DNA from 3 places in the Halomonas sp. TA22 genome. Region 3 is predicted to be linked to each of the others. Evidence: predicted binding sites of a transcription regulator. Region 3 holds the regulator's gene; each other region holds the start of a gene.
What was found. Region 3 encodes sigma-54, which starts transcription at its own class of promoters, with help from an activator protein. Its sites were predicted from a motif close to TGGCACNNNNNTTGCTNT; they were not measured.

Region 1 (10,441 bases), 250 kb from region 3:
TGCGCTCCACACATAGAGCAGCGATACGACTGACGGAGCCATCCCCACCCGCGACAAGGAGGCGATCCCCTGCCTGAACCCCCTTCTCCCAGCCGGCATCGGAGAAATCCCGAACCAACAAATCCGAAAGGCCGACCGCTTGCAAGTGCTCTAACCAGAATGCCTGTCCTCGCTTCCCTTCACCCGCTTTCGCATTCGCGATCAACCAATTGCGCATTTCCGTATCCGCTTATCCTCGTATTGCACAAGAATAGGGACAAACGGGGCGGCATAGCAACCAGACATCGAAGCGGCAAGGAGTCTATTCCCCTCTTAGGATCCACCCCGCCGCTTTCTCGGCAATCATCAATGTCGGCGAGTTGGTGTTACCGCTGGTGATGGTCGGCATTACACCTGCGTCCACTACTCGCAGCCCCTTCACGCCACGTACGCGAAGGTGAGAGTCGACCACCGCCATGGGATCGTCGGCTCGCCCCATGCGCGTGGTCCCCGCCGGATGAAAGATGGTGGTAGCGATGTCGCCGGCCAGCCGCGCCAGCTCCTCGTCGCTCTGGTACTGCGTGCCCGGCTTGACCTCCTCTGCCTGATACTTGCTAAAGGCCGCCTGCTCGACGATACGCCGAGTGACGCGCAGCGAATCGGCGGCCACCTTGCGATCCTCCTCGCTGCTCAAGTAGTTGGGAGAGATGCACGGCGCCACTCGTGGGTCACGGCTCTTGATGCGCACGTGTCCGCGACTGGTGGGATTGAGATTGCAGACACTAGCCGTGATGGCTGGGTAGTCATGCAGCGGCTGACCGAACGCCTCCAGACTCAGTGGCTGAACGTGATACTCGATATTGGGGTGCTTATACTCGTCCGAGCTGCGAGTGAAGGCACCAAGCTGCGATGGCGCCATGCTCATCGGGCCGGAGCGTTTGAGCACGTACTCCAGCCCGATGAGCCCCTTGCCGAACAGCGTGGCGGCCAGGGTATTGAGCGTCTTGGCTCCGGTGACGCGGTAGACCGAGCGGATCTGCAGGTGATCCTGCAGGTTCTCCCCTACGCCTGGCAGTTCATGCACCAGCGGTATGCCATGCTGCCTGAGCAGCTCCAGCGGACCGATGCCGGAGAGCTGCAGGAGCTGGGGCGAGCCGATGGCCCCGGAGGCCAGGATCACCTCGCGGCGCGCCTTGACGCTGGCTGTCTCGCCCTTGCGCTCGACCTGCACTCCCGTACAGCGCGGCACGCCGTTCTCGCCCCGCTCGAACTCCAGGCGCAGCGCCAGCGTGGAGTGCCACAGGGTGAAGTTGTCGCGCTTCTGGCACACCGGCCTGAGAAACGCCTTGGCAGTATTCCAGCGCCAGCCCGAACGTTGGTTGACCTCGAAGTAGCCGACGCCTTCGTTGTTGCCGCGGTTGAAGTCGTCGGTCCTAGGAATGCCCGCCTCCTCGGCGGCCTTGGCGAAATCGTCGAGTACCTGCCAGCGAAAGCGTTGCCTTTCCACCCGCCATTCGCCGCCATGGCCATGAAAGTCGCGATGCCGCTCGTCGGCGTCGCCGCCCTCGTCCAGGCGGCAGTGATCCTCGTGCCTCATGAAGTCCGACAGGCAGTTCTCCCAGCGCCAGGCATCGTCGCCGGTCTCCGCGGCCCAGCTGTCGTAGTCCCGGGCCTGGCCGCGCATGTAGATCATGCCGTTGATGCTCGAGCAGCCGCCCAGCGTCTTGCCACGGGGATAGAGCAGCGTACGACCATTGAGCCCGGCATCCGGCTCGGTGCGAAACAGCCAGTCGGTACGCGGGTTGTTGATGCAGTAGAGATAGCCCACCGGAATGTGGATCCAGTGATAGTTGTCGCGCCCGCCCGCCTCGATCAGCAGCACCCGGTTATTCGGGTCGGCACTCAGGCGGTTGGCGAGCAGACACCCTGCGGTACCCGCCCCCACGACGATGTAGTCGAATTCCAGAGGTGAAGTCGTGCTCATGACGCACTCCGAGCTGGCGTAATATGACCGTCGTTATGAATGGCTTATTTCGACGTTGGCATGACGAACTCGGCACCCGCCTCGATGGAGTCGGACCAGCGCTGCATGATCGACTTCTGGCGTGTATAGAAGCGCACACCCTCCTCACCATAGGCATGCATGTCGCCAAACAGCGAGCGCTTCCAGCCACCGAAGCCATGCCAGGCCATGGGCACGGGAATCGGCACGTTGATGCCGACCATGCCCACCTCGATGCGCCGCCCGAACTCTCGCGCCACATGGCCGCTCTCGGTGAAGCAGCTCACCCCATTGGCGAATTCATGCTTGTTGATCAACTCGATTGCAGAGGCGATATCCGGCACGCGCACGCAGGCCAATACCGGGCCGAAGATCTCCTCCTTGTAGATGGTCATCTCGGGGGTGACGTGATCGAACAGACTCCCGCCCATCCAGAAGCCCTCGGCACAGCCGTCACCGGTCACGGAGGCATCGAGGTCGCGGCCATCGACCACCAGCTCGGCCCCCTCTTCCTCGCCCTTGGCGATATAGTCGGTGATGCGTTTATGCGCCGAGGAAGACACGATCGGGCCCATTTCAGCGTCGAGCTGCATACCGTTCTTTACCTTCAAGCTCTTGGCGCGTTCGGCCAGCCGTGGCACGATCTTATCGCCCGCCTCGCCGACCAGCACTGCCACGCTGATCGCCATGCAGCGCTCCCCGGCGCTACCGTAGGCCGCACCGATCAAGGCATCCACGGTCTTGTCGAGGTCGGCATCGGGCATCACCACCATGTGGTTCTTGGCCCCGCCCAACGCCTGGACGCGCTTGCCATTGCGGGCGCCGGTCTCATAGATCAGGTTGGCGATGGGCGTAGAGCCGACGAAGGAGAGCGCCTTGACATCGGGGTGCTCCAACAGTGCCTCGACCGCATCCTTGTCGCCCTGCACGACATTGAATACACCCTCCGGCAGCCCCGCCTGCTTGAGCAGGTCAGCGATCATCAGCGAAGGGCTGGGGTCAAGGGGACTTGGCTTGAGGATAAAGCTATTACCCGCAGCGATGGCCACCGGGAACATCCACATCGGCACCATCACTGGGAAATTGAACGGCGTAATGCCGGCCACCACGCCGAGCGGCTGACGCATCGTCCAGTTGTCGATTCCGGTACTGACCTGGTCGGTGTAGTCGCCCTTGAGCAGTTGCGGTATGCCGCAGGCGAACTCGACGATATCGATACCGCGCGCCACCTCGCCCTGGGCGTCGGTGAACACCTTGCCATGCTCGGCGGTGATGGCGCGAGCCAGGTCGTCCTTGTGTACGTTGAGCAGCTCGAGAAAGCGGAACATGACCCGTGCACGACGGATCGGCGGCGTATCAGCCCAGGCCGGAAAAGCGGCCTTGGCCGCCTCCACGGCGCTATCGACATCTTCACGGGTAGCCAGAGCCACCTGGCCGGTCACCTGACCGGTAGCGGGGTTGGTCACGTCCTGTCGGTTTTTTGCCTGGCCGGGGCTCACGTTGCCATTGATATGGTGATCGATCATGGTATGGGTCATGGCGTTCGTCTCTCTCGCTAAGTCAACATTCGGCCAGCCTATTCTTCTGACAGTATGGATCAATTGAGAAAATCGAAAGCCCGATATAAGCTCACCTTATAGCTTAGTTACTTCAGGTAGATGCCGTGCAAGACATTCAGTCACTTAGAACCTTTGTCTATGTCGCCCAGGAGGGTAGCGTGTCGCGGGCGGCAGAGAGGCTTCACCTGACGCAACCCGCCGTCAGCCTCAAGCTCAAGCAACTACAACATGTCCTGGGATTGACGCTATTCAAGCGCCGTCCTCAAGGGCTTGAGCTGACGGCGGACGGACACGCTCTGCTGCCTTCTGCCGAAAAGGCGCTGGCGGCCTGCCAAGCCTTCGAGCGCACGGCTCGCGCCATGCACGACACTCCCCGTGGACGCCTGCGCATCGGCACCATCGTCGATCCGGAGTTCATTCGTTTGGGGGCTTTCCTGCACCATCTAGTGGAGCGTGCTCCGCAGGTTCGTACCGAGCTTCACCATGGCATGAGCGGCAGTGTGCTGGAACGCGTACGCCGCGGTGAGCTTGATGTGGGTTTCTACTTGGCTCCACCAGGGGCCGGAGTGGAAGAGACAGAGGGGGTGGCCTTTCTCGAGCTTACTTACTTCGACTATCACGTCATTGCCCCAGCTGGCTGGGCCTCACGCATGGAGGGGGCCGACTGGTCTCGCCTGGCGACGCTACCCTGGATCGTCACGCCTCATGATTCCGCCCACCACCGGCTACTCGGCAAAGTACTAGAGCCACTTGGTATAACGCTCAATGAAGTGGCACGTGTAGATCAGGAAGCCTGCATGCTCGACCTGGTGCGTGCCGGCATTGGGCTTAGTCTGGCCCGAGATGCATTGGCGATGGCCGAACGTCAGGAGCGCGGCCTAGTGATTGCTCGCGCGATAAGAGTGCCCTGTGCACTAGTCTTCATATGGCCGAGAAATCGAAGCGAAGAATCTCTTATCGGCGCTACGCTGGAAGTACTGCAGCAAGTCTGGAAGGTAAAACACATCGACCGTTACGGTGAGTTACCGTAACGGCCAAATGATGACTCTTCTCGATTAGTGTGTGGATTTGGGATCGTCAATTATATCAAGCATTGATATATTGTACATTGGCCATGAAGCTTACTCTCCTGTAATAACCATGTTAAATAATAATGAGCTTCCATCCTTGGGCTTTGCCAATGCTATCAAAATCCCTACACTAGGGCTTATCAGCTATTGCGTCCGCCCTTCTTGCCGGCTTCAGAAGCTTTCTTGGGGTCATTGGCGAAGTTACCGCCGCTGTTCTGGCCACCTTTCTGACCAGCCTCGGAAGCCTTCTGGGGGTCATTGGCGAAGTTTCCGCCGCTATTCTGGCCACCTTTCTGACCAGCCTCGGAAGCCTTCTGGGGGTCATTGGCGAAGTTACCGCCACTATTCTGGCCACCTTTCTGACCAGCCTCGGAGGCGCGTTTCGGATCTTCTGCGAAATTACCAGAACCACCACGATGTTCAGCCATTTGATACTCCTTCTGATCTGTCCATAGTCCAGAAAACTAACTATTTCAGTTAGTTGATTACTCCTTCACAAGTCCAAGCCTTTAGAAGAAGCTGCGTCCATTCTTCAGTAAGCGCTCGTTCACTTCCGCTGTGACAATTTGAGGCTAGTAAAGGAAGTAGTGATCTCGCAAAGGGCAATTTGTTAAAAAATGCAATAAAAGATGAAGAAAGGTAGGAGACTAACTATTAGGATAAAAAAAGAGGCGTTCGCGATCGGAGTTGTTTCAATTCACTCTCGGTATTTCAATGACTTGACGATATATTGAGCGCTTGGCCAACGGAACGCTAAGAGTCATCCGTGGGTCAGATTCGGCCCAGCTTGACCAGCGTACGGATAAGCGTGCTGACTGAGTCGGCAGGTTGCGCATACTCTGCCATCAGTGCCTTGAGCCGTTTTTCGAAAATACGCTGTTTTTCGCGCTCCTGCTCACGCAGTCGTTCCGCATCGGCAAGCTCATTCGATACCGCAGCAGGTTTGGGCTTGCTGCCTTCCAACTCCTTTAGCGCATCGGCAAAGGCATCGTCGAGCTCACGAAACTTGCGAAGCTTTTCGCGCTCATCCATAGGTTTGTGGTTTTTCTGATGTCTCATTCGTATCGTTACTTGCGATGTGAAATATGTAGACCATGCTTTTTTAGCTTACGGACGACACTCGGTTGACTGATGCCGAGCCGCTTGGCAATCGCATAGGTACTGGGCAATTGTTGGCATAGCCGTTCGATAATGGCACGCTCGAGCTTATCCATGGCTTGTTTGAGCGTTTCGCCCCGCTCAAGCCCCGGCCTTTCAGTATCGAAGGAATCCCAAGCGGAAAGTATACCGCGTTCTGGCTCTGGTGTGAGTATCTGGGCGGCAATACTACCAATCAAGTCATTCGGAGAGGCCAACCAGGCGCGCTCCAACCAGTTTTCCAATTCACGTACGTTACCCGGCCAGTCGTGCTCCATCAATCGCGACCACAAGCTTGAGTGCAGCATCTTGGCTCTGCCATAACGGGCGTTCAAGCGTTCGAGCTGTAACTTGGCAAGCACTGGGATATCTTCGAGGCGGTCACGCAGTGCCGGCAGTGTGACAGGAATAACGTTGACCCGATAGTAGAGGTCAAGCCGAAAACGCCCCTCCTCCACACTTTGCGCCAGATCCTGATTGGTCGCCACGACCAAGCGGAAATTCACTCGCCGAGGCTGGGTATCGCCCAACCGAGTCAGGCTTCCATCTTGAATGACCTTTAGGAGCTTACTCTGCATGGCCAGCGGCAGCTCGCCGATTTCATCCAGGAACAGCGTTCCCCCCTCGGCCTGCTCAAGCAACCCTGCCCTGCCCTGACGAGTCGCACCACTAAAGGCCCCTGGCTGATAGCCGAACATTTCCGATTCGAACAGGCTTTCAGGAATCGCCGCACAGTTGATATCGATGAAAGGCGCGTCGCGCCGTGAACTCCAGCGGTGAAGTTGACGAGCGAAAGCAGTCTTGCCGACACCGGACTCCCCTAGCAGCAAGACCGTCGCATCGGTCGGCGCCACGCGTTTCAACAACGTGGCAGTCTCGCGCATTATGCCGCTATGAGCTTCAAGGTCATCGAGTTCCAGTTCGTCGGAAACAGCACCTGGAGAGGCACGTTTCAGATGGTCATTGAAGCGTTGCTGAAGCAGGGCATATTCGTCTTGTAGCCATTGCAAATCCGTCAGGTCCATCGACCGGCTCACCACCCGCTCGAGATTGCCATTGACGTACACCGGATGGGCCTGGGCAATGACACGTCGCCCGGTCCCGGCTTGCTGAGCCAACTGTGCAGGCCTGCCAGTATGAATCACCTCTAGACTTACCGAGGGCTTGAGGACTCCACTGTTGACTAGATCCTGTACGTGGCTTCTACACAAAGCCTCGCGGGACATCCCATAGACCGCCGCAGCGCCTAAGCTGACATCAAGCACTTTTCCCTGCCCATCGACAATGAAGAAGTGGTCGTGCGCAGTATCGATGATGGTCTTGAGAACCTGACTATCAATATGGCTCATGCGACTGCTCTCGATTCATTGATGCATCAATGATACGCAAATGAATCAATTGTCGATACAGCAATGTATCGATAGAAGAATTCAAGCGCAATATCATATGGTTAAGGATGGCATGAAATATGCATTAAAGAGAACACTTTGCCAACAACATGAAGGAATTCCAATGCCAGAGTTCAATCAACCGCTTGGGGGAAACGAGCTGCCTCGCTTCGGCGGCCCCGCTACCATGATGCGCCTGCCCAGTCAGCCGAGTGCCGCTGGCCTCGATGCCGCCTTCATTGGCGTACCGATGGATATCGGCACCTCCAATCGACCCGGGACCCGCCTTGGTCCGCGTCAGATTCGTGACGAGTCGCGGATGCTACGCCCGTACAACATGGCAACCCGCGCCGCGCCATTCGATAGCTTGCAGGTTGCCGATATTGGCGATGTCCCGATCAACACCTTTCATCTTCCCAAGAGCGTGGAGATCATTACCGCGTTCTATGATGAGGTACTCAAGCATGACTGCGTCCCGTTGACGCTAGGCGGTGAGCACACCATTACCCTGCCCATCCTGCGTGCCATTGCCAAGAAACATGGCCCGGTGGGACTGCTCCATATCGATGCCCATGCCGACGTCAACGATCATATGTTCGGCGAATCGCTTGCCCATGGTACCCCTTTCCGGCGCGCCCAGGAGGAGGGATTGCTGGCACGAGGGAAAGTGATACAGATCGGTCTGCGTGGCACCGGCTACTCCGCCGACGACTTCGATTGGTGCCGCCAGCAAGGATTTCGCGTGGTACCCGCAGAGGAGTGCTGGTACAGGTCGCTTACCCCTCTGATGGAGGAGGTGCGCGAGCAGATGGGTGATATCCCGGTCTATATCAGCTTTGATATCGATGGCCTGGACCCTTCAGTGGCACCCGGCACCGGCACGGTCGAAATGGGTGGGCTGACCTCTGCACAGGGACTTGAGATCGTGCGCGGCGCCTGGGGCCTTAACATCGTCGGTGGTGACCTGGTAGAAGTCTCCCCTCCTTACGACAGCAGCGGCAATACCGCACTGATGGGCGCCACCCTACTTTACGAAATGTTATGCGTGTTGCCAGGTGTCACCCGTCGTACTTGATCGACGATAACGCCCTCCAACGATAATAACGCAAGAGGTTTCCATGATGTCCTCACTTGATACGACCCCAGGCAACACACCGACCAACGGGTCGTTGAGCCTCAAAGGGCTACTGAAATTCCTGATCCCCTCGCTAATCGGCGTCAGCCTATTTCTCGTGCCCTTTGCGGTAGGCGATACCATCAATATCGGCATGGGGCTAATGGCCGACGGGCTCAAGGCGCTACTGGGCGATGCCCTGCCGGCCATCGCTGTCTTCGTGCTGAGCCTCTCGGTACTCATCACCCTACTGGTCAAGGTCGCCAAGCCGAGCTGGGCAAGGCAGGGCGTCTGGCACGACATGTTCGATGTCGGCCCGGTGTGGTTCGGCATGCGCCTGTTGGGTGCACTATTTGCCTTGATGACCTTCTTTCAGTTCGGTCCGCAGTTCATCACAGCGTCATTCACCGGCGGGGTGATGCTCAACGATCTTGCGCCGGTACTGCTGACCTTTTTCTTCTTTGCCGCGCTGCTGCTCCCCTTTCTGGTTGACTTTGGCTTCATGGAGTTCATTGGCAGCCTAGTGCGAAAGCCATTTCGGATCATTTTCGGCCTGCCGGGACGCAGCGCCATCGATGCCACCGCCTCTTGGATGGGCTCAGGCACGGTAGGGGTACTGATCACCACGCAGCAGTACGAGCGAGGCTACTACAGCCGACGTGAGGCATCGGTCATCGCCACCAACTTCTCGATCGTGTCGATCGCATTCGCCTTGCTGATCACCAGTTTCGTCGATATCAACCATCTCTTCGTGGAGTTCTATCTGACGGTGGTGGTTGCCGGCCTGATCGCAGCACTTATCGTACCGCGGCTGCCGCCGCTGTCGCGAAAGCCAGATACCTACCATGAGCCGGTGGGTTGCCAACTTGTCGAGAAGGGAACCGGCGACATGGGCGTCTTTCGCTTCAGCCTGCAGCAAGCCGTCAACCGTGCCGAGAAAGCACCCGGGCCACGAGAACTGGCACGCAATGCGTTGTTCAACGTCGCAGACATCTTCCTGGCTCTGCTGCCACTGGTCATGGCGATCGGTACCGTGGCGCTCATCCTTGCCGAATTCACCCCACTGTTCACCTGGCTCTCCTATCCCATGGTGCCGGTACTGGAACTGCTGCGCATACCCGAAGCCGAAGCCGCTGCCCCTGCCACCCTGGTGGGCTTCGCCGACATGTTCTTGCCGGCGGTACTGGCGACCAATATCGAAAGCGAGCTGACGCGCTTCGTGATCGCCTGCCTCTCCCTCACGCAGCTGATTTACATGTCGGAGATCGGCGCGCTCCTGATGAAGTCGAAGATTCCGCTCAAGTTTTGGGAGCTGCTGGTGATCTTCCTGCTGCGCACGGCAATCACACTGCCGATCATCGCCTTCATGGCGCACACCTTCTTCTTTTGAGGTAGCCGACAATGACCTGTGCGGAACTGCTGATACGCCTGCTGCGCGACACCTATGGAGTGGATACCGTCTTCGGCATTCCCGGCGTGCACACCATTGAACTCTATCGCGGTCTGAAGGACAGTGGCCTACGCCACGTCACGCCTCGCCATGAACAGGGGGCAGGCTTCATGGCGGATGGCTACGCCCGGGCCAGCGGCAAGCCAGGCGTCTGCTTCATCATCACAGGCCCCGGCATGACCAATATCGCCACCGCCATGGGCCAGGCACTCGCCGACTCGGTGCCGATGCTGGTGATCTCGAGTGTCAATCGGCGGGATACGCTAGGTCGCGGCCAGGGACGCCTGCATGAGCTGCCCAGTCAGCAACAGACATTGGCTGGCGTGGCTCGCTTCAGCCACACCCTGCTCGATCCCGCTGCGCTGCCCGAAGTACTGGCAAGAGCCTTTGCACTCTTTCTTGGCAGTCGCCCCGGACCGGTACATATCGAGATCCCCATCGACCTGTTTTCCCAATCGGTTCAACCTCCCTCTCATTGGCAGGCAGCGCGGCTCTATCGTGCCTCGCCCGACCCCGAAGGCCTGGCCAAGGCCGCAGAGTGGTTGCGAGAAGCCAAGCGACCGCTGGCATTACTTGGCGGCGGCTGCTGTGATGCTCTCAAGGCGGCACGCGAGCTGATCGAACGCCTCGATGCCCCCACGGTGACCACCATCAATGCCAAGGGCGTACTGGGCCGCCACCACCCCCTCGACCTAGGAGCGAACGCGGCCCTTCCGGCAGTGCGCGAGCTGGCTCGCAATGC
Region 2 (10,441 bases), 250 kb from region 3:
CTTGATCTTGTGCGGGGCGCGCAGGCCCTTGTAGCGGTCCTCCAGGCGAATCGCCATGCCCACGCTGTCCTGCACGCCGTAGCGGCACCAGGTGCTGCCGACACACGACTTCACGGTACGCAGCGACTTGCCGTAGGCATGCCCGGTCTCGAAGCCAGCTTCGATCAGCTCGCCCCAGATGTCCGGCAGGTCCTCCAGGCGAGCGCCGAACAGGTCGATACGCTGGCCGCCGGTGACCTTGGTGTAGAGGCCATACTTCTTCGCGACCTGGCCCAGCGCAATCAGTTTTTCGGGAGTGATCTCGCCACCGGCGACGCGTGGAACGACGGAGTAGGTGCCGTTCTTCTGCATGTTGGCCATGAAGGTGTCGTTGGTATCCTGCAGCGGGATGTGCGCGGCATCGGTGATCGGCTCGTTGTAGCAGGAGGCGAGAATCGAGGCCACCGCCGGCTTGCAGATATCGCAGCCAAGCCCTGGAGCTGAGCCGTGGGCGTGCGAGGTACCGTGCTTGGCGGCAAGCTCGCTGAAGGTCCTTATGCCCTCCACGCGCACGATCGAGTAGAGCTCCTGGCGGGTGTGGGCGAAATGCTCGCAGATCGACTTGTCGACCTCCACGCCACGGTTCTCGAACTCGTTTTCGGCCACGCTCTTGAGCAGCGCCGTGCAGCCGCCGCAGCCAGTACTGGCCTTGGTCACTGTCTTGACGCTGACAAGATCGGTGGCGCCGGCATCGATCGCCGAGCAGATCGAGCCCTTGGTGACGTTGTGGCACGAGCAGATCATCGCCGTGTCGGGCAGCGCATCGGGGCCCAGGGTGGGGGCGCCGCCTTCGCTTGCCGGCAGGATCAGGCTCTCGGGCTGGGTGGGCAGCTCCAGGCCGTTGCTGTAGTACTGCATCAGCGTGTCGTAGTAGCTGTTGTCGCCCACCAGCATCGCACCGAGCAGCTTCTTGCCGTCGCTGGAGACGACCAGCTTGCGGTACTGCTGCTTGATCTGGTCCAGATAGCGGTAGGTGCGCGCGCCGGAGCGTTCGCCATGGGCATCGCCGATCGAGCCGACGTCCACGCCGAGCAGCTTGAGCTTGGTGCTCATGTCGGCACCGGCAAAGCTCAGATCGCCCCCGGTGAGGGTGGCGGCGGCCGCCTTGGCCATCTGATAGCCGGGGGCGACCAGGCCGAAGCAGGAGCCGTTCCACACCGCCACTTCGCCGACGGCGAGAATCGCCGGGTCGCTGGTCAGGCAGTGGTCGTCCACCACCACGCCGCCGCGCTCGCCGATCTCCAGGCCGCAATCGCGGGCCAGTTCGTCGCGCGGGCGGATGCCGGCGGAGAAGACGATCAGGTCGGTCTCCAGCACCTTGCCATCCTGGAACACCATGCGGTGGAAGCTCGCCTCGCCATCGATGATCTCCTGAGTGGCGCGTCCGGTGAGCACCTGCACGCCGAGGGCCTCGATCTTCTCGCGCAGCAGCTCGCCGCCTTCGGCATCGACCTGCATCGGCATCAGCCTAGGGGCGAACTCGACCACGGCGGTATCCAGGTTGAGACCGCGCAGGGCATTGGCCGCCTCCAGGCCGAGCAGGCCGCCGCCTACCACCACGCCGGTAGTGGCGTTCTCGGCGGCGGCGCGGATCGCGTCGAGGTCGTCCAGGGTACGGTAGACCAGGCAGTTGGCGCGGTCGTTGCCGGGAATCGGCGGCACGAAGGGGAAGGAGCCGGTGGCCAGCACCACGCGGTCATAGCCATGGCGCGCCGCATCGGTGACCACTTCCTGGTGATCGCGATCGATGCCGGTGATCGTCTCGTTGAGGCGCAGCTCGATGCCATTGGCGGCGTAGTAGTCCGCCTCGCACATTGCAAGCGACACGGCGTCGCGTCCGGTGAAGTACTCCGAGAGGTGGACGCGGTCGTAGGCCGGGTGGCGCTCTTCACCGAACACGGTGATGACGAAGCGCTCGGTGGCGCCGGTCTCGACGAGCTGCTCGACCAAGTGGTGACCGACCATGCCGTTGCCGATGATGATGAGACGCTGTTTGGCTGAATTCGAGGTGTTCATGCCGCTTCCTCCTGCAAGGGGGTGTCGGTAGCGATAAGCTGGGATTCGAGACGCTGGGATTCGAGATGGCTTTCGAGAAGAGAGGTGGCGTCGCCGGCACCGAACAATAGCGCCTGGCGGCAGGCGCTCAGGTCGCGCTCGGCCAGGGCCTGCTGGAAGTACCAGGGGCCCATGCTGGTATCGCCATACAGGACGGCACCTTCGAGGCGGCCTGCGCGCAGCAGCAGGCGCCGGTAGTCGCCATGTTCGGGGTCGTGGTAGGTCAGCACGTCGTGCTCTGCGTCGGCCTCGATGGGGCCGAAGGAGTAGAGCGACACGCCGCTGATCTTGAGCTTGGTGGCGCAGGGCCGTTCGACGTAGCCCTCGACCGAGGCGCCGCGCTCCTGGCCTAACTCCTGAGATAGATGTGCAGCCAGCACCTCGGCCTGCTGCCAGATCGGCTCGACCAGGCCATAGGTCTGGCCCAGGTGCTCGCAGCACTCGCCGAGGGCATGGATGGCCGGGTCGGAGGTGGTCAGGGTGGAGTCGACGTTGATCGCACGCTGGCACGCGAGACCGGCCTGGCGGCCAAGCTCGGCATTGGGAACGATGCCGGCGGCGACCACCACGCAATCGGCGGGCAGGAAGCGGCCATCCTCGAGGGTGATGCCCGCCACCTGGCCCTGCCCGTTGTCCTCCAGCGATGCCAGGCGGCCCGCGGTGATCACCTCCAGGCCGCGTGCGCTGAGTTCGCGCTCGAGCAGTTCGGCGGCGGTCGCGTCGAGCTGGCGATTCATCAACCGGTCGGCACGCTGCACCACGCTGACTACCATGCCGCGCTTGCGCAGCCCTTCGGCCGCCTCGAGCCCGAGCAGGCCGCCGCCGATCACCACCGCGCGGTGGCCTTGCTGCGAGGTCTGGGCCAAGGACGCGGCGTCGCTAAGGTCGCGAAAGCCATGCACGCCGGCAAGGGCGATGCCCGGCACTTCGGGCATCATCGGGCGCGAGCCGGTTGCCAGCACCAGGCGTCGATAATCGAGCTCGCGGCCGCCGGAGGTGGTGACGCGACGTGCCTGGCGGTCGATATGGGAGACCCGCTCGCCGAGGATCAGCTCGATGCCCTGCTCGGCATACCACTGGGCATCGCGCAGGGTCAGCGCCTCGCGCTCCATCTCGCCGGCCAGCAGGGGCGAGAGCAGGATGCGGTTGTAGGCCGGCACACGCTCGTCGCCAATCACGGTAATGCGTGCCGGACGCCCCGGCTGCTCGAGCAGTTTCTCGAGCAGCCGGTGGCCGGCCATGCCGTTGCCGATGATCAGCAGGCGATCTTGCTTGCCAGCGGTTTGCGAAGCGTGTCGAGAGGTCATGCCGCTACTCCTGACAAAAATGACGCATAAAAAAAGACGCCTCGCCACTTCCCGCTTGTCCGGGAAGTGTGAGACGTCTTCGTCATGTCTAGGACGATCGCCATTGATCGCCATGGTAGGCTAGTGTTGCAATAGCCTGACCAGAGCATGCCAGTAGGCGTTATTTAGCTTGTTTTTCAATAGTTTGAAGGGCGGGAGATGGCGTGGGAAAACGGGCAGCCTCCTGGTTGTTGCACATTAGTGGTGCGTGGCGGTGTCGTAATGCACGGGACTGTAGCAGGTCTCAAGCGTGTCATGCTCGGCCAGGGTCGGCGATGCGGCGGACAGCATCTGTGTGGCGAAGCGCTGCATGGCGCTGGCCTCGGGGCGCAGCATGTCGGTGCCGCACATGCGCTGCAGCAGTGGCGCCTCGCCCAGTGGCAGGTGATCGAGATGCTCTACCGAGCGGTCGAGATAGGGGGGCAGGGCCAGCCAGTCACGCGCCTGACGCAGGTGGCTTGGGTCGAGCGCAAGCCATTGGCTTGCGTAGTGCAGTGCGCGGATCAGGTGGCAGAGCGTGGCCGGGTAGCGCTCGGCCCAGCGGCGTGTCACGCCCAGCACCTTCTCGGGATGGTCGGGCCACAGCTGGGCGCCGGTCGCGACGATCCGCCCGGTGTGGCGCGCCTCGGCCAGGGTACCCCAGGGCTCGCCCACGCAGAAGCCGTCGATCTCACCGCGCTGCATCGCCTCGACCATGCGCGGCGGCGGCATGACCGCGAGCTCCACGTCGCGCTGTGGATCGATCTCGCCCAGGTCCAGCCACTGGCGCAATTGATAGTGCTGGCAGGAGTGCGGGTGCACCATCGCCAGGCGCGGAGGGCGCTCGGGTGTCCCGCGCAGCAGGTAGCCACCCAGCGCACGGGCGCTGGCGGCGGGCTCGTCCGAGTAGCCGGCATTCGCGCGCTCGGCCAGGGCCTGGCTGAGCACGATGGCGTTGCCGTTGCGGCTCAGGTTGAGCGCCGCCAGGGTCTTGCAGGGCTCGCTGCCGAGCCCCAGGGTCATGGCCAGTGGCAGGGGGGCGAGCATCTGGCCGCCATCGAGCAGGCCGGCGGCGACCTTGTCGCGCAGCGTCGACCAGGCGTTCTGTCGGCACAGCACCACATCCAGCCCCTGCTCGGCGAAGAAGCCCTGTTCGCGGGCAATTACCAGCAGGGCACAGTCGAGCAGTGGCACGAAGCCTAGTTGCACGCGCTGAAGCTCGGGGGGTGGCAGGGCTTTCATATACCTTTCTCCAGACGTTCGAGAATATCGATGACGCTTTCGGCGACCTCGGAAATGCGTTGGCCGCGGTCCATGGCGATCTTGCGCAGCATCCGGTAGGCCTGCTCTTCGTCGCAGCTCTGGTGCTTCATCAACAGCCCCTTGGCACGTTCGATGCGCTTGCGCTCGGTGAGCTGGTTGCGTGCCTTGTCGAGTTCGCTGCGCATCGACTGGAACGAATCGAAACGCGCGATGGCGACCTCGATGATCGCCTTGACCCGGCCCTGTATCAGGCCATCGACCACATAGGCGCTGACGCCGGCCTTGAGCGCCGCCTGCATGGTGTCGGGGTCGTGCTGGTCGGCGAAGAACACCACCGGGCGCGGGTTCTCGCGATTGAGCAGCGCCATGCTGTCCAGCGTGTCGCGGTCGGGGGATTCCATGTCAATGATCACCACGTCGGGCTGATGCCGGGCGACCATGGCGTTGAGGCTGGCGGGAGTGGTCAGATGGCAGATCACCTGATGGCCTTCGCTCATCAGCGCCTCTTCGACCATGGCGGCACGCACGGGCTCGTCGTCGACCAGAAGAACTTTCAGCGGTGAGGGCATGGCTAACTCGCGGTGTTCGTTTGGCTTACCTTAGCAAGGGATGGGCCATTGGGCGACACGCAGCGCCAGGCGTCAATGCCTGCCCTCAGATGCCGTCGGCTCATGGCGCCTTGGTAAAAGGACGCGTGTGGAAGCGGTGCATTGATGTAGTGCGAAATACCCCTGTGTTGCTATTTCGTGGTGCACTTTTCGTTTCGCGGCTGAGTTTTCGGCCTCTCCATGGTGGATTCTGCTATGGCTTGCTGCCCACCCGCTGGGCCTTTCGTCCCGCTGGCGGTAAAAGTGGCATGGCGCTTGCTTAAGCAAGGCATTGCGGAGTCAACGCCGACTTCGCTCCAGACAGCGACGTCCAGCCTCGCCCCCGATAGGGGAGCAGAGGCTGGACGTCTTTTATTTCGGGGCTCGTTTTTCATTCTGGGCTCGTGGCGAGAGGAGCACGCCATGCATCAGGTCAGAACGACATGTGCGTATTGCGGCGTCGGCTGCGGCGTGACGGCAACGGTGGAAGAGGGCGTCATGACCGAGGTGAGCGGTGATACCGAACACCCGGCGAACTACGGCCGACTGTGCGTCAAGGGCGCGGCGCTGCACGAAACTCTGGGCGACAGGGGCCGTCTCATTCGGCCGCGCGTCGATGGCGTCGAGGTCGACTGGGATGCCGCGCTCGAGGCCGTGGTCGAGCGGCTCACGGCGATTCGCGATGCCGACGGCACCCAGGCGGTGGCGGCCTACCTCTCGGGCCAGCTGCTCACCGAGGACTACTACGTCGCCAACAAGCTGTTCAAGGGCTTTCTCGGCACGCCGCACCTGGATACCAATTCGCGGTTGTGCATGGCCTCGGCGGTGGCCGGCTACAAGCGCGCCTTCGGCGCCGATGCCGTGCCGTGCAGCTACGAGGATCTCGAGGAGGCCGAGCTGGTGGTGCTTGTCGGCTCCAACCTGGCCTGGAACCATCCGGTGCTCTACCAGCGCCTGCGGGTCGCCAAGCAGCGCAACCCGCTGATGCGCGTGGTGGTGATCGACCCTCGCGTCACCGATACCTGCGAGATCGCCGATCTCTACCTGGGACTCAAGCCGGGCAGCGATGCGCGGCTGTTCAACGGCTTGTTGGCATGGATGGCCGACCGCGGGCGTCTCGACCAACCCTATCTTGAGCGCCACACCCAAGGGCTCGACGAGGCGCTGGCGGCGGCCCGCGAAGGCGATGCGAGCATCGAGGCGATCGCCGGCGACTGCGACGTCGACCCCGAGCGCCTGGAGACCTTCTACTACTGGTTCGCCAGCCAGCTGCACGTGGTGACGATGTATTCGCAGGGCATCAACCAGTCCTCAAGCGGCACCGACAAGTGCAACGCGATCATCAACTGCCATCTGGCCGGCGGCAAGATCGGTCTGCCCGGGGCGGGGCCCTTCTCGATCACCGGGCAGCCCAACGCCATGGGCGGTCGCGAGGTGGGCGGGCTTGCCAACCAGCTCGCCGCGCACATGGACTACCACACGCCTGGCGCCATCGACCGGGTGGCGCGCTTCTGGAGCACCGAGAGTCTGGCGCCGAGCCTGCCACAAGGACCAGGCTACAAGGCGGTGGAGATCTTCGAGGCGATCGAGCGCGGCGAGATCAAGGCGCTGTGGGTGATGGCCACCAACCCGGCGGTGAGCCTGCCCGATGCCAACCGCGTGCGTGCGGCACTCGAAAAATGCCCACTGGTGATCGTCTCCGAGTGCGTGGCCGACACCGACATGCTGGCCTATGCCGACATCGTGCTGCCCGCCTCGGGCTGGTCGGAGAAGGATGGCACCGTGACCAACTCCGAGCGGCGCATCTCGCGCCAGCGCGGCATGCTGCCGCCGCCCGGCGAGGCGCGCCACGACTGGTGGATCATGAGCGAGGTTGCCCGGCGCATGGGCTTTGGCGAGGCTTTCGGCTACACCCATCCCGGCGAGATATTCGATGAGCATGCGCGCCTTTCCGCCTTCGAGAATGCTGATGACAACCCGAGTGATAGCCGTCGGATGTTCGATATCTCGGGGCTGGCTGGCCTCGACCGCGCCGCCTACGACGCCCTGGCGCCGATCCAGTGGCCGGTGACGGCGAGTGCCCCCCATGGTACCGCGCGGCTGTTCGAGAATGGCCGCTTCGCCACGCCGGATGGCCTGGCCCGGTTGATCGCCGTGCGCCCGCAACTGCCGATTCAGCAGCTCAGCGCGTCGCGGCCGCTGCGCCTCAATACCGGTCGTGTGCGCGACCAGTGGCACACCATGACGCGTACTGCTCGCGCCCCGCGCCTGATGAATCACCGCACCGAGCCCTTTATCGAGGTGCACCCCGATGATGCCAGCCACCATGGCCTCAAGGATCAGCAGCTTGCCTGCTTGACCACCCCCGGCGGCGAGTTTCGCGGTCGGGTGCGCGTGGCCAAGGGACAGCGCCGCGGTGAAGTCTTCATTCCCATTCACTGGAGCGACCGCTTCAGCGCCAGGGCGCGTACCGGCAGCCTGCTCGAGGCGCACCTCGACCCGCTCTCCGGCCAACCGGAGTCCAAGCACGGCGCTGTCATGCTGGCTGCCCTGGCGCACGGCTGGGAAGCCACCCTGCTGGTGGCCGACCCACCGACCGGCCTGCCGAGCTGGTGCGAGGAGACCCACTACTGGACACGCATTCCTCTGGCGCACTGCCAGCGCTGGCAACTGGCGGGCGGCGAGCGCGATGGTACCTCACGTGACTGGATGCGCTGGGCCACTGCCCACCTGCCGGGCGAGCCGACGCTGTGGGCCGAGGATGCCAGCAGCGGCCGACTGCGTGCTGCCGGGATCGAGAATGGTCGTCTGCGCTGGTGGCTGATGGTGGCCCCGCCCGCCGAGCTGCCCGGCCTTGCCTGGCTTGACGAGCGCTTCGGCGAAGCGCTGCGCGGCGAGACGCTTGAGACGCAGCATCGCCGCCGACTGCTGGCCGGCTGCGATAGCGGCGAGGCCGATGCGGGGCCGACCGTATGCAGCTGTCACCAGGTGGGTCGCAAGACCATCGTCACCGCCATTCGCAGCGGCGATACCACTATCGAGGCACTGGGCGCCAGGCTCGCCTGCGGCACCCAGTGCGGCTCCTGCATTCCCGAATTGAAATCTCTGATCGAAGAGGAAACCGCCCATGCTGGCACAAATGAAAAGCTGGAAGCCGAAGCTGAGTGATCTGCTGGGTTTCCTGCCCCGGCTGGGTGCAGGGGTTTCCTGCGCTCTTTCGGAAACACTGGGCGCAACACGAGATGCCGGTAGGGTTTCCGTACCCACACGGGGCGAGTGTTTGCCGGGCAAGACCTACCTGGTCGGTGCTGGTCCCGGCAGTGCCGATCTGCTCACCCTGCGCGCCGCTCGACTGCTGATGCAGGCCGATGCCGTCGTCTACGATCGTCTGGTGGGCGATGACACCTTGGCGATGATTCCCGCTGGCAGCGAGCGCTACTATGTCGGCAAGGAGGCCGGCCACCATAGCGTGCCGCAGGCCGAGATCGGTGCGCTGCTGGTCAAGCTGGCAGGCGAGGGCAAGTCGGTGGTGCGCCTGAAGGGTGGCGACCCCGGCGTGTTCGGGCGCATGGGCGAAGAGCTTGCCGCCCTTGCCCAGGCCGGCGTTCCCACCGAGATAGTGCCTGGCATCACCGCCGCTTCCGGCGCTGCTGCGGCGATGGGCATGGCCCTGACCGACCGCGCCCATGCCCAGCAGCTGCGCTTCATCACCGCCCAGGTGTGCCGCGAGGGGGGCGAGCCGGAGTGGGCGACCCTGGCGCGACGCGACGAGACCCTGGTGTTCTACATGGGACTCTCCAAGGTCGACGCCATCTGCGCCGGGCTGCGCCGCGCGGGGCTTCCCGACGACTGGCCGATGATGCTGATCGCCAACGCCAGCCTGCCGGAGCAGCAGACATTGATCGGCACCTTGGACGACATGCCGCGCCAGCTGGCAGTGAGCCCGCTGCCCTCGCCGTGCCTGATCATGGTGGGCAGCGTGGTGCGCATGGCCGAGGCGCCCGAAAAGGCCAGCATGGTTCCACCGGGGTCTTCGTGCTGACTCCACTTGCCTGGATCGACAAGCATCCCGGTGTGACGATCAAGGGAATAGAAGCACTGAGGCGTGGTCTTCACTGGTATCTGATGGGCGCCATTACGGTCGCGCTGCTGATGGCGATCGGCTTCACCTAGCCGCAATTGGCCTCCAAGGGCATCGCCATCGCGGCGCCTGCCCACGGCCTGGACCAGGCGGCGAAGGTCATCGAGGAGGACTGCTGGCTCTGAGCGTCGTGGCGCTGCTGGTCAGGTAGCTCGGGGTTGCCGAGCCGGGTGGGAATGCACGGGCGCAGCCGGTAAACTGCGCAGCCTCGCGTTCCCGCTTCCATGTCCAGAAGGCCTTGCCATGAGCTCGCTACCCCCTTGTCCGCAGTGCGGTTCGGAATTCACCTACGAGGAGCTGACCCTATTCGTCTGCCCAGAGTGCGCCCATGAGTGGCCGCAGGAGAGGGCGGGCGCCGAGGAGGGCGATGCGCGCGCGGTAAGCGATGCCAACGGCAACCTCCTGCAGGATGGCGACACGGTCACGGTGATCAAGGATCTCAAGGTCAAGGGCTCGTCGCTGGTGGTCAAGGTCGGTACCAAGGTCAAGAACATCCGCCTGGTCGATGGCGATCACGATATCGACTGCAAGATCGATGGCGTGGGCGCGATGAAGCTGAAGTCCGAATTCGTCAAAAAGGCCTGATCGCTGTGCATTTTGTAAGCCATGTCCTCAATTGCCCGCATTCTCGGGCCTGTGGCTAAACAATCCCTTCGCTTAACCGATAGTGCTCCTATCGATCATCCACTCCCATCCCGCGCGCCTCGCCATGACTTGATACCTGTTCGATAAAGGTACCCCGGCGAGCTGCGCGGTTGGTTCATGCCCGAAGGGAGCGCCACATGCGTCTGAATACCCCGGTTACCCAACACGAGTACCTGCTGTCGGAGGAGGATCTGCTGATCTCGCGCACCGATCTCAAGGGGCGTATCACCTATGCCAATCCGGCCTTCGTCAAGGCCAGTGGCTTCTCGGTCGAGGAGCTGATCGGCGCCGATCACAACCTGGTACGCCACCCCGACATGCCGCCCGAGGCGTTCGAGAATTTCTGGAAGACACTCAAGGAGGGAGAGGTATGGTCGGGGTTGGTC
Region 3 (10,441 bases):
AAGCCGACAAGATCGCCATGCTCAAGGAGGCCGACCGCGTCGCGCGAGCCGAGCACCCCGCCGTGACCCAGGTCAGCGTCTCGTTGAGCGGGGTGCATGAGGTGGTGCTGGTGCGAGCCAGTGACGGCACCCTGGCCGCCGACATTCGCCCGCTGGTGCGCTTCAACGTCAGCGTGATCGCGGTGCGCAATGGGCGGCGTGAGCGAGGCAGTGCCGGTGGCGGTGGCCGTTACGCGATGGCACGCTTGCGTGACGAGCAGGCACCGCAGCGCTTCGCCCGTGAAGCGGTACGCCAGGCACTGGTCAACCTCGAGGCGGTGGACGCCCCGGCGGGACAGATGCCGGTCGTGCTGGGGCCGGGCTGGCCCGGTATCCTGCTGCACGAGGCGGTGGGCCATGGCCTGGAAGGCGACTTCAACCGCAAGGGCAGCTCCGCCTTCGCCGGACGTATGGGCAAGCGAGTGGCGGCACCGGGCGTGACCGTAGTGGACGACAGCACCCTGGCGGATTGCCGAGGTTCACTGAGCGTCGACGACGAAGGCACCCCGGGCGCCTACACGCCGCTGATCGAAGATGGCATCCTCACTGGCTACATGCAGGACAAGCTCAATGCTCGGCTGATGGGCATGGCGCCTACCGGCAACGCGCGCCGTGAATCCTATGCGCATCTGCCGATGCCGCGCATGACCAATACCTACATGCTGGCCGGCAACGACGATCCCGCCGATATCGTCAAGAGCGTCAAGCGCGGCATCTATGCAGTCAGCTTCGGTGGTGGCCAGGTGGATATCACCTCGGGCAAGTTCGTCTTCTCGGCAAGCGAAGCCTACTTGATCGAGGATGGTCGCATCACCGCTCCCGTCAAGGGCGCCACGCTGATCGGCAATGGCCCCGAGGCGATGGGTCGAGTCTCGATGATCGGCCATGACATGGAGCTCGATAGCGGCATTGGTGTGTGCGGCAAGGAGGGGCAGGGGGTACCGGTCGGCGTAGGGCAACCGACGCTGAAGCTCGACGAGCTCACCGTCGGCGGCACCCAGTGAGCCATTGACTACAAGCCGGCGGTATCGCGAATCAGCTTGAACAACTTGCGAGCGCTGGTCGGAGGCTTCTCGCGCTGGCGCTCCTGCTTGGCATTGCGGACCAGCTGGCGCAGTGCCTGGCGATCGACATCCGGAAAATCGATGATGAAGGCTTCGACGGCCTCGTCGCCTTCGTCGATCAGTCGGTCGCGCCACTTCTCCAGACGGTGGAAGGCGTGGTCGCGCTTGAGCTTCTCCTGCTCGAACTCGTCGAAGGCTGCCTGGATTGCCGTCATGTCTTCGCGTCGCATCAGCTTGCCGACGTACTGCATGTGGCGCCGGCGCCCTTCGTGGGAGCGGATGCGCGTCGTCTCCTCGACGGCGTCGAGCATATCGTCGGAGAGCGGCAGGCGGGCGCGCTCGGCATCCGAAAGCGCGATGATTTTTTCGCCCAGGGCCTGCAGGGCTTGCATCTCCTGCTTGCGCTGGGTTTTGCTCTGCCAACCCTCGGGGTTGGCGGGGGATTCTAGAGACATGCCATTACCATCAGCATCGGGGTGTGAGGCGAGTATACCAGCCCGCCCCAGTCAAGGAGACCAAAGATGACTCAGGCTTTCGATGCCGCTGCCCAGCAGGAATTGCTGGAATCACGCGTCCAGGTGGCTCTGGAGCAGGCCCGGCGTCTGGGGGCCGACGCCTGTGAGGTCGGCGCCAGTGTCGACCAAGGGATGGAGATCAGCGTGCGCCTGGGCGAGGTGGAGACGGTGGAGCTCTCCCGCGATCAAGGAATTGCGGTGACTGTCTACCTGGGGGCCCGCAAGGGCAGCGCCTCGTCTTCCGATGCCGGCGAGGCTTCGCTGAAGGCAGCGGTGGAGAAGGCGCTGGCCATCGCCCAGTACACCGGGGAGGACCCCGCCGCGGGGCTGGCCGACCCTGAACTGATGGCGCGCGAGCTGCCCGATCTCAAAGTCTACCATCCGTGGCGCTTGAGTACCGACGAGGCGATCGAGCGGGCACTGGCCTGTGAGGCAGCGGGACGCGCGATTCCCGGTATCAGCAACTCCGATGGCGCTAGCCTCTCGAGTGGCGAGGCGGTACGCGTCTACGGCAACAGTCACGGCTTTCTCGGTAGCCTCCATGGTAGCCGTCATTCGCTATCATGCATGCTGATTGCCGAAGATGGTCAGGGCATGCAGCGCGACTACGACTACAGCAGCGAGCGCGACCCCTCGCGACTGCTCAGCGCCGAGGCGATCGGCCGTTCGGCAGCGCAGCGTACCCTGCGGCGCTTGGGTGCCAAGCGCCCGGCCACCGGCCGCTTCCCGGTCATGTTCGACCCATCGCTCGCCAGTGGCTTGTTAGGTCATCTGATGAGCGCCATCTCTGGCGGTGCCATCTACCGCGATGCTTCCTTCCTGTGCGATCGCCTGGGCGATTCACTCTTTCCCGAGTGGTTCACGCTGGGCGAGAAGCCGCGCGAGATCGGTGCCATGGCCAGTGCCCCCTTCGATGGCGACGGCGTATACACTCGCGACAATGTCTTCATCGACAGCGGACATCTGGCAAGCTACATGCTCTCGGCCTACAGTGCGCGTCGCCTGGGAATGCAGAGTACCGGTAATGCCGGTGGTGCGCGCAATCTGCGTATCGATGCCCCCTTGAGCTCCTATCGAGCGCTGCTGTCGAAGATCGATCGCGGCGTGTTGGTGACGGAGTTGATGGGGCAAGGGGTCAATGGCGTGACGGGCGACTATTCGCGAGGTGCGGCCGGCTTCTGGGTCGAGAACGGCGAGATCCAGTATCCGGTCGAGGAGTTCACCATCGCCGGCAACCTGCAGGCGATGTTCTCGGGCCTGGTGGGCGTGGGAGATGATGTCGACACTCGAGGCAGCGTACACAGCGGCAGCTGGCTGATCGACGAGATGATGGTGGCGGGAGGCTAGGCCTCTTCGTCGAAGCGAGCCTCGAATAGCGCTTCCAGGGCGTCGAGCGCTTGATCGGCGTCATCGCCCTCCGCCTGCAGGCGCAGTACCGTCCCGCAGGGTGCCGCCAGCATCAAAAGTGACATGATGTTGGCGGCGTCGGCATGGCGGCTCTCATGACTGACCGTGACCTTGGCGGTGAACGCGTGGCAGCACTGCACGAGACGTGTGGCAGCACGGGCATGCAAGCCTCGCTTGTTGATCAACGTCAGATAACGGCTTGGCATCCTCAGTGTCCTTGGTTGCCCTTGTCGGGAGTGGCAGCATGGTGGGTCATCGCGGTATGGATGCCCAGTTCGCGGTGGCGGAGCCGTACATTGGGATAGGTGCTGGCGAACTGCGCGGCGAGGCGTTCGGTGAGATAGACCGAACGGTGCTGGCCGCCCGTGCAGCCGATCGCCACGGTGACGTAACTGCGGTGGCTCGCCTGGTAAGAGGGCAACCAACGCTCCAGCCAGGCATGAATGTCGTTGGCCATGTCGCTGACGTCCGGGAAACTCTCCAGAAACTCGACGATCTCCGTGTCGCGGCCATTGAAGGGGCGCAGCCTTGGGTCCCAATAGGGATTGGGAAGACAGCGGGCGTCGAACACGGTATCGGCATCCAGCGGTACGCCACGCTTGAAGCCAAAGGATTCAAAGGTCAGCGTCAGCTGCTGATTGACATGCTGCGCCACCTGATCTGCAATCCGCGCACGTAATTCGTGTACCGAGAGTCGCGAGGTATCGATGATCAGGTCGGCGAGATCGCGAATGTCGGCAAGTGCCGTCTCTTCCGAGTCGATCGCCTCGGCCAGGGTCATCTCGCTTTCACGGGTCAGCGGATGCCGGCGCCGGGTGGCGGAGTAACGCTCCAGCAATATCTTGGGGTCGGTGGTGATATAGACCACTTGGCAAGCCACGCCACGCTTTCGCACATCGTCGAGCAGGCTCGGGAAACGCTCCAGGGCGGCAGGCAGGTTGCGGGCATCGATGCTCACGGCGATCGATGAGTGGGGCGATGGCCCGTTCTGTAGCTCGTCGACCAGGGCGCCGAGCAGCATGGCCGGCAGGTTATCGATTGCGTAGAAGCCGAGATCCTCGAGCGCCTGCAGCGCGATCGATTTGCCCGATCCAGAACGCCCACTGATGACGACGAGCTGCATGCGGATCTCCTATGAGCGGTCCGAACGGCCGCTCACGCTGGAGCGGCCATGATCGACAGTTGGACATAGAGTGAGTTCAGTGCTGAGCGCTAGAGCCGTCGTTGCGCAGCTTGGCAATGGCTTCCATGAGCGTATCGTAAAGCTGTCGCTGGCTGTCGCTCTTGCGCAATCGATGACGAGTATCGCTGTCGTTCATCACGCCGGCGACCTGGGCCAGGAGCGCCAGGTGCGTATCGTCAGCCTCTTCCGGTACCAGCAGTACGAAGACCAGATCGACAGGCTCGCCATCGATGGCATCGAAATCCACCGCCTCACTGAGCTTGAGAAAACCCGCCAAGGGGGCCTTGCAGTGAGGGCTGCGGGCATGAGGAATAGCAACACCGTTGCCGATGCCGGTACTGCCTAGGCGTTCACGTCCAATAAGCCGACTGAAGACTTCCTGGCTATCGAGACTTGGTGTGTTCTGGGCGATGAAGGTGCTGAAAAATTCCAGCACTCGCTTCTTGCTCCCCCCGGCGACACCATACAGCGTACGCTCAGGGGGTAGGATGGTTTGCAACGTCATGGGTAGCTCAGCGGGCACCGACGCCCTGGGCGCGTGCCTGTGCCTTTTCCTTGTGTTTGACCAACTGGCGATCGAGTTTATCGGCAAGGGCGTCTATGGCAGCGTACATGTCGCCATCCTCGGCATCGGCATGAATGTCTGCACCCGCGGCGTGCAGAGTGCTGGCTGCCTGCTGGCGCTCCCTCTCGATGGAGAGTGTAACCTGGACCGAGGTAATGTTGTCATAGTGGCGTTCGAGTCGAGCAAGCTTCTCGTTGATGTAAGCGCGCAGTGCATCGGTCAGTTCCACATGGTGCCCGGCGATATTCACTTGCATGACACTCTCCTGTTGCGGCGGGTTGCAGTTCGATTGTAACCCTTTTTGCCCTATTGCATACCCCTAGGCATCCGAGGATTTGACATGGATGCCCCTTCATTATTTTAGCTTATTTATTTCAATGTATTAGGAGTTAACGTCCATTGATACGCGCTTTGAGACATGGATTTCAGGAGAGTCTCTTGCGTTCGCTGGAGGGGGGGATGCCCATCGCTTCGCGGTACTTGGCTACGGTCCGCCTGGCCACCTTGATGCCGCTCGCTTCGAGGAGTTCGACGAGCTTGCTGTCGGAGAGCGGCTTGCGCGCTGGCTCCTCGCCAATCAGTTTCTTCAGGCGCGCGCGGATCGCTGTGCTCGAATGGGCATCGCCGCTGTCGCCAGTACCGCCGACATGGCTTGAGAAGAAGTACTTGAGCTCGAAGACGCCACGGGGCGTATGAATGTACTTCTGCGTCGTCACTCGCGAGATCGTCGATTCGTGCATCTCCACGGCTTGGGCGATATCGGCCAGTATCAATGGCTTCATCGACTCTTCGCCCTTTTCGAGAAAATCGATCTGACGCGCCATGATCTCCCGGCCTACGCGCAGCAGGGTGTCATTGCGACTCGAGAGACTCTTGATCAGCCAGCGCGCCTCCTGCAGGTGCTGCTTCATGAAGGTATTGTCATCGCTCTTGTCGGCGCGCTTGATCAGGGCGGCATAGTCGGGTTGGATGCGCATACGCGGCAGGGCGTCGGGATTGAGCTCGATGCGCCAGCCTTCACGGCCATGGCGGGCGATCAGGTCGGGAATGACATAGTCGTTGTCGCTTTCGCCGAAGGCCTGGCCGGGGCGGGGATCGAGTGAGCGAATCAGGGCGATGACCCGGTCGAGTTCCTCGTCCTCGAGGCGCAGACGCCGCTTCAGTAGTTTGCGATCGTCATTGCCAAGCGCTTCGAGGAACTGTCTGACAAGACGTTTCGCCTGGGGCAGCAGTGGTGTCTCCTCGGGCAGCACGCCGAGCTGGAGGAGCAGACACTCGCGCAGCTCTCGGGCGCATACGCCGGTGGGCTCGAACTGCTGCAGGCGCATCAGCACCTGCTCTACCTCGGTGCTCTTGAGTCCGGCCAGCCCCTGGTCGCGAAGGCCGGCGCACAGCTCGTCGAGAGCGCCGTTGAGATAACCATTGTCATCGACGGCATCGATCAGGCTCTCGGCGATGATGCGTTCGCGCTCGCTGAGATCGGTCATCGCCAACTGCCAGGCGAGGTGGTCGTGGAGGCTCTCGCCACTAGCGTTGCGCTCGAAATCCGGCCCCTCGCCCGAGCTGCTTCCACTGGGCGCCATGTCCTGGTAGGTGTCCGACCAGTCGCTGTCAGTAGAGAGCTCCTCGGGAATTTCGCTGTTCCACTCCTCTTCACGCGCTTCGGCGACCTCCTGCTCGCCGAAGCCGTCGTCCAGCTCTAGCATGGGGTTGGCTTCAAGCGCCTGTTGAATCTCCTGGCGCAGGTCGAGTGTCGACAGCTGCAAAAGGGCGATGGCCTGTTGGAGCTGCGGCGTCATGGTCAGGTGCGCGCCGACACGGAGTTGCAACGAGGGTTTCATGGCCATGGCAAGGGGTGTTCACTGACAAATGAGACGACACGTTAGCTCGCGCCGCAATCCCTTGCAAGACTCAATTGCGTGAAAACTGAGCAAGAAACATGCCATGCGCAAGTACCATGCCAGATTGGGCAGCGTAGAAAGTTTTCATGCGGTTGATGGCGGCCGCCGAGCAGTGGCGGCGTGCCGAAGGCTCTTGAACCTAGAGTCGGAAGTCTTCCCCGAGATAGACTTCGCGTACCCGTTGGTTGGTGAGAATCGCTTCGGCATTGCCCTCGGCGATGATCTGACCGTCACCGACGATATAGGCTCGGTCGCAGATGTCCAGGGTTTCGCGCACGTTGTGATCGGTGATCAGGACGCCGATTTCACGACGCTTGAGCTGTCTGATGACGCCCTTGATCTCGCCTACCGAGATCGGGTCGACCCCGGCGAACGGCTCATCGAGCAAGATGAAGGCGGGCTCCGTTGCCAGGGCGCGAGCGATCTCGACACGTCGACGTTCTCCCCCGGAGAGACTCATGCCCAGGTTGTCGCGGATATGGGTGATATGAAAATCTTCCAGCAACTGCTCGAGACTTGCGTGGCGACCCTCGCGATCGAGATCCTCGCGCGTCTCGAGGATCGCCATGATGTTGTCAGCCACGCTGAGCTTGCGAAATACCGAGGCCTCCTGGGGAAGATAGCCAATGCCCGCCTGGGCGCGGCGATGCATGGCCGCCTTGGTCAGGTCGAGGTCGTCGATGTGTACTTCGCCCGCATCGGCGCGCACCAGGCCGACGATCATGTAGAACGAGGTGGTCTTGCCGGCACCATTCGGCCCGAGCAGCCCGACGATGCTGCCCTGTTCGATGGAGAGGCTGATGTCATGGACGACACGGCGACGCTTGTAGCTCTTGGCCAGGTTCCGGGCACGAAGGGTCTTCATGGGCTGCCTTGGATCAGAAGTTAGTTCTGCTCGGGATTGAGGGTCATGCGCACGCGCTGGCGCTCGCTGCCCTCGACGTCGGCGCGTGCCTGAACCACGCGACGGTCGAGAAAATACTCCACATAACCGCCATCGAAGGTGTCTCGCGCCTGGTGCAGTTCGGCGCGATCGATCAGCTCCACGCGGCGCTGTGCGGCATGGTAGACGATGGTGCGACCCCATCCGCGTACCACGGGTTCGTCCGGGGCCGGCTGCTGCTCGATGTAGGCGCGCTCGCCGGTAGCGGTCAGGCGCGACACTTCGCCTGCGTCATTGCGCAGGATTTCGACGCGATTGCCGGTGAGCTGCATGCTACCTTGGCGAATCTCGACATCGCCGGTATAGATGGCGGTGCCGGCGCGATCGTCGAGATCAAGGCGATCCGCGGCCACTTCGATGGGCTGCTGAGCATCGCTCTCGAGCGCGAACGCCGGAAGGGCGGCCAGCATTGTCAGGCAAGCACCCATCATGCAGGCCATGAGGCGAGATGTCGGGGTGGGAGTGTCTCTCATGGTGCTGGTTCCTCATAGCCTTCGGGAGGATGGAAGCCTTGGACCTCGTCGGTCAGGCGTGCACGGTCCAGGTTGAGCCAGGCATCGAAGCGCTCACCTCGCATCCACTGGGGTGGTTGCTGCAGAAGTGCCGGGGTGTCGCTCCAGGCATGCCCGTTTACGGTATCGACATGCAGGATGTCGGTATCCAGCTGCCATCCTTCTTCGGGAGCATTGAGCCTGGCATTGCCCTCCAGGGTCAAGAGATCCCCGCCGGGACCGAGAATGCCTACATCGCCGTAGCCGAACCAGGTGCGGCCCTGACGATCGAAAATTCGTGCGACCGGTGTCTGGGCGCGTGTCACGTCGTCATGTGGCGTATGCGAGAGGCGCGGGCTGTCGAGGCGCTGGTGCGGAGCGCCACGCTCGTCGAAGCGGGTGAGGGTGGCATTTTCAAGGTAGTAGTCCGGCTCGCCGGCATCGTCACGCGGCACCGGGCCGGGGCCGAAGGTGTCGCGCTGATCGAGCAGCGCCAGGATGCCCCCCACTATCAGCAGGACCAGTACCAGCCAGAGTTTCGACGAGGGGCGCGGGAAGCGTGGACGCAAGGGCATAGAGCTCAACGCTTGCCGTGTAGATAGGTGTCGACGACAGCGCCCCAATGGCCCTGGGCCTGAAGAAGTACATCGCAGATTTCCCGCACTGCACCATGCCCGCCCGTCTGGGTAGTCACCCAGTCGGCGTGCTCGCGCACATAGGCCGGTGCGTTGGGCACGCTGATGCCGAGCCCGGCGCGCTTGATCGCCGACAAATCGGTAAGATCATCGCCAGCGTAGGCGACCTGAGAGAAGTCGAGGCCGAGCTCTTGGGTCAGCTCGCGCAGCACTTCGAGCTTGTCGTCACGCCCCTGCTTCACATGTTCTATACCAAGGGCGGCGGCGCGGCGGCTGACGATCGGCGAATCGCGGCCGGTCACCAGTGCGATGCTCAGACCAGCCTGGCCCAGCAGTTTGATGCCTAGCCCATCCTGGGTATGGAAGGCCTTGATTTCGCTGCCATCTTCGACAAAATAGAGGCGTCCATCGGTGAATATACCATCCACATCCAGCGCCAACAGGCGTACCTGGCGGGCTTGCTGAATCAGGTTGGGGGGGAGTGAAGGTGCGGTAATGGTCATGAGCTCTCCTAGATGACGCCGCTGATCAGCAGGTCATGCATATGTAGTGCGCCCACCGGACGGCTATCATCATCCACGACGGCCAGCGCGGTGATGCGGTTGTCTTCCATGATACGCACGGCCTCGGCGGCCAGCATGTCGGCGCCAATGCGCTTGCCGGGGCGGGTCATGACATCGTCGACCTTGAGTGTCCTGAGGTCGGCATGCTGATCAAGCGTACGACGTAGATCGCCATCGGTATAGACGCCGATCAGATAGCCCCGTTCATCGACGACACAGGTGAAGCCAAGCCCCTGGCGGGTAATCTCCAGTAACGCATCGCGTAGCGGACTGCCCAGTGGAACGCTCGGCAGGCGCTCGCCCTGATGCATGAGATCGGAGACTCTCAGCAATAGGCGACGCCCCAGGCTCCCTCCCGGATGCGACAGCGCGAAATCCTCGGCAGTGAAGCCGCGCGCCTCGAGCAGGGCCACCGCCAAGGCATCGCCCATTGCCAGGGCGGCAGTGGTCGAGGAGGTGGGCGCCAGATCGAGCGGACAGGCTTCGCGTTCGACGGCGGTGTCGAGGTGTGCATCGGCATGTGTTGCCAGTGTCGATCCCGGGCGTCCGGTCATGCTGATTAAGGGCGCGCCCATGCGCTTGAGTAGCGGCAGCAGCGCCGTCACCTCGGCGGTCTCACCGGAGTTGGAGAGGGCAAGCACGATATCGCCGGGTGTGATCATGCCCAGGTCGCCATGGCTGGCCTCGCCGGGGTGGACGAAGAAGGCCGGCGTGCCGGTGCTGGCAAGGGTGGCGGCAATCTTGCCGGCGATATGGCCTGACTTGCCCATGCCCGTCACCACCACACGTCCCTTGCAGCCCAGGATCAGCTCGCAGGCACGGTCGAAGTCGATACTCAGCTTGGCGCCAAGCGCGGCGATCGCCTGCTGCTCGATATTCAGCGTGCGCAGGGCGCTGGCGCGATAGAGGGAGTCGTCTGCAGTCATGGCATGAATTGTTGCCGCTTAGGGCATTTCTCTCAAGTGTGGCCGCGGGATAGGGGCTGGCTGAGATGGGCTTGGCGGGTTGTTGATCATGTGCCGAGCCCGACGCCAAGCCAGCCTAGATAGAGCAGGTAACAGAGTAACAGAGCCGCGCCCGGTAAGCGCCCTAGCGTGCCGCGCCGCTGCCACAGCAGCAGGGCGCCAAGTGCCAG

Region 1: the regulator sigma-54 is predicted to act here: its motif matches at 7,205-7,222, upstream of speB (agmatinase).
Region 2: the regulator sigma-54 is predicted to act here: its motif matches at 5,282-5,299, upstream of HJD22_RS17110 (ANTAR domain-containing response regulator).

What each region holds. Positions count from the first base shown of each region.
Region 1 is NZ_CP053108.1:3,105,845-3,116,285, forward strand. It holds gene HJD22_RS14670 (diacylglycerol kinase family protein) at 1-217, opposite strand, end outside; gene HJD22_RS14675 (GMC family oxidoreductase) at 302-1,963, opposite strand; gene HJD22_RS14680 (CoA-acylating methylmalonate-semialdehyde dehydrogenase) at 2,008-3,519, opposite strand; gene HJD22_RS14685 (LysR family transcriptional regulator) at 3,645-4,571, shown strand; gene HJD22_RS17910 (general stress protein) at 4,751-5,038, opposite strand; gene HJD22_RS14695 (hypothetical protein) at 5,382-5,642, opposite strand; gene HJD22_RS14700 (sigma-54-dependent Fis family transcriptional regulator) at 5,678-7,096, opposite strand; gene speB (agmatinase) at 7,260-8,210, shown strand; gene HJD22_RS14710 (YjiH family protein) at 8,254-9,639, shown strand; gene HJD22_RS14715 (5-guanidino-2-oxopentanoate decarboxylase) at 9,651-10,441, shown strand, end outside.
Region 2 is NZ_CP053108.1:3,606,924-3,617,364, reverse strand. It holds gene nirB (nitrite reductase large subunit NirB) at 1-2,055, opposite strand, end outside; gene HJD22_RS17120 (NAD(P)/FAD-dependent oxidoreductase) at 2,052-3,401, opposite strand; gene HJD22_RS17115 (CmpA/NrtA family ABC transporter substrate-binding protein) at 3,639-4,661, opposite strand; gene HJD22_RS17110 (ANTAR domain-containing response regulator) at 4,658-5,251, opposite strand; gene HJD22_RS17105 (nitrate reductase) at 5,693-8,437, shown strand; gene cobA (uroporphyrinogen-III C-methyltransferase) at 8,397-9,311, shown strand; gene HJD22_RS17095 (hypothetical protein) at 9,305-9,442, shown strand; gene HJD22_RS17090 (hypothetical protein) at 9,439-9,636, opposite strand; gene HJD22_RS17085 (zinc ribbon domain-containing protein YjdM) at 9,654-9,995, shown strand; gene HJD22_RS17080 (methyl-accepting chemotaxis protein) at 10,193-10,441, shown strand, end outside.
Region 3 is NZ_CP053108.1:3,354,507-3,364,947, forward strand. It holds gene tldD (metalloprotease TldD) at 1-1,043, shown strand, start outside; gene yjgA (ribosome biogenesis factor YjgA) at 1,052-1,558, opposite strand; gene pmbA (metalloprotease PmbA) at 1,625-2,965, shown strand; gene HJD22_RS15900 (HPr family phosphocarrier protein) at 2,962-3,231, opposite strand; gene rapZ (RNase adapter RapZ) at 3,234-4,148, opposite strand; gene HJD22_RS15910 (PTS sugar transporter subunit IIA) at 4,225-4,713, opposite strand; gene raiA (ribosome-associated translation inhibitor RaiA) at 4,721-5,029, opposite strand; gene HJD22_RS15920 (RNA polymerase factor sigma-54) at 5,199-6,620, opposite strand; gene lptB (LPS export ABC transporter ATP-binding protein) at 6,814-7,539, opposite strand; gene lptA (lipopolysaccharide transport periplasmic protein LptA) at 7,560-8,027, opposite strand; gene lptC (LPS export ABC transporter periplasmic protein LptC) at 8,087-8,683, opposite strand; gene HJD22_RS15940 (HAD family hydrolase) at 8,689-9,246, opposite strand; gene HJD22_RS15945 (KpsF/GutQ family sugar-phosphate isomerase) at 9,255-10,232, opposite strand; gene HJD22_RS15950 (calcium/sodium antiporter) at 10,319-10,441, opposite strand, start outside.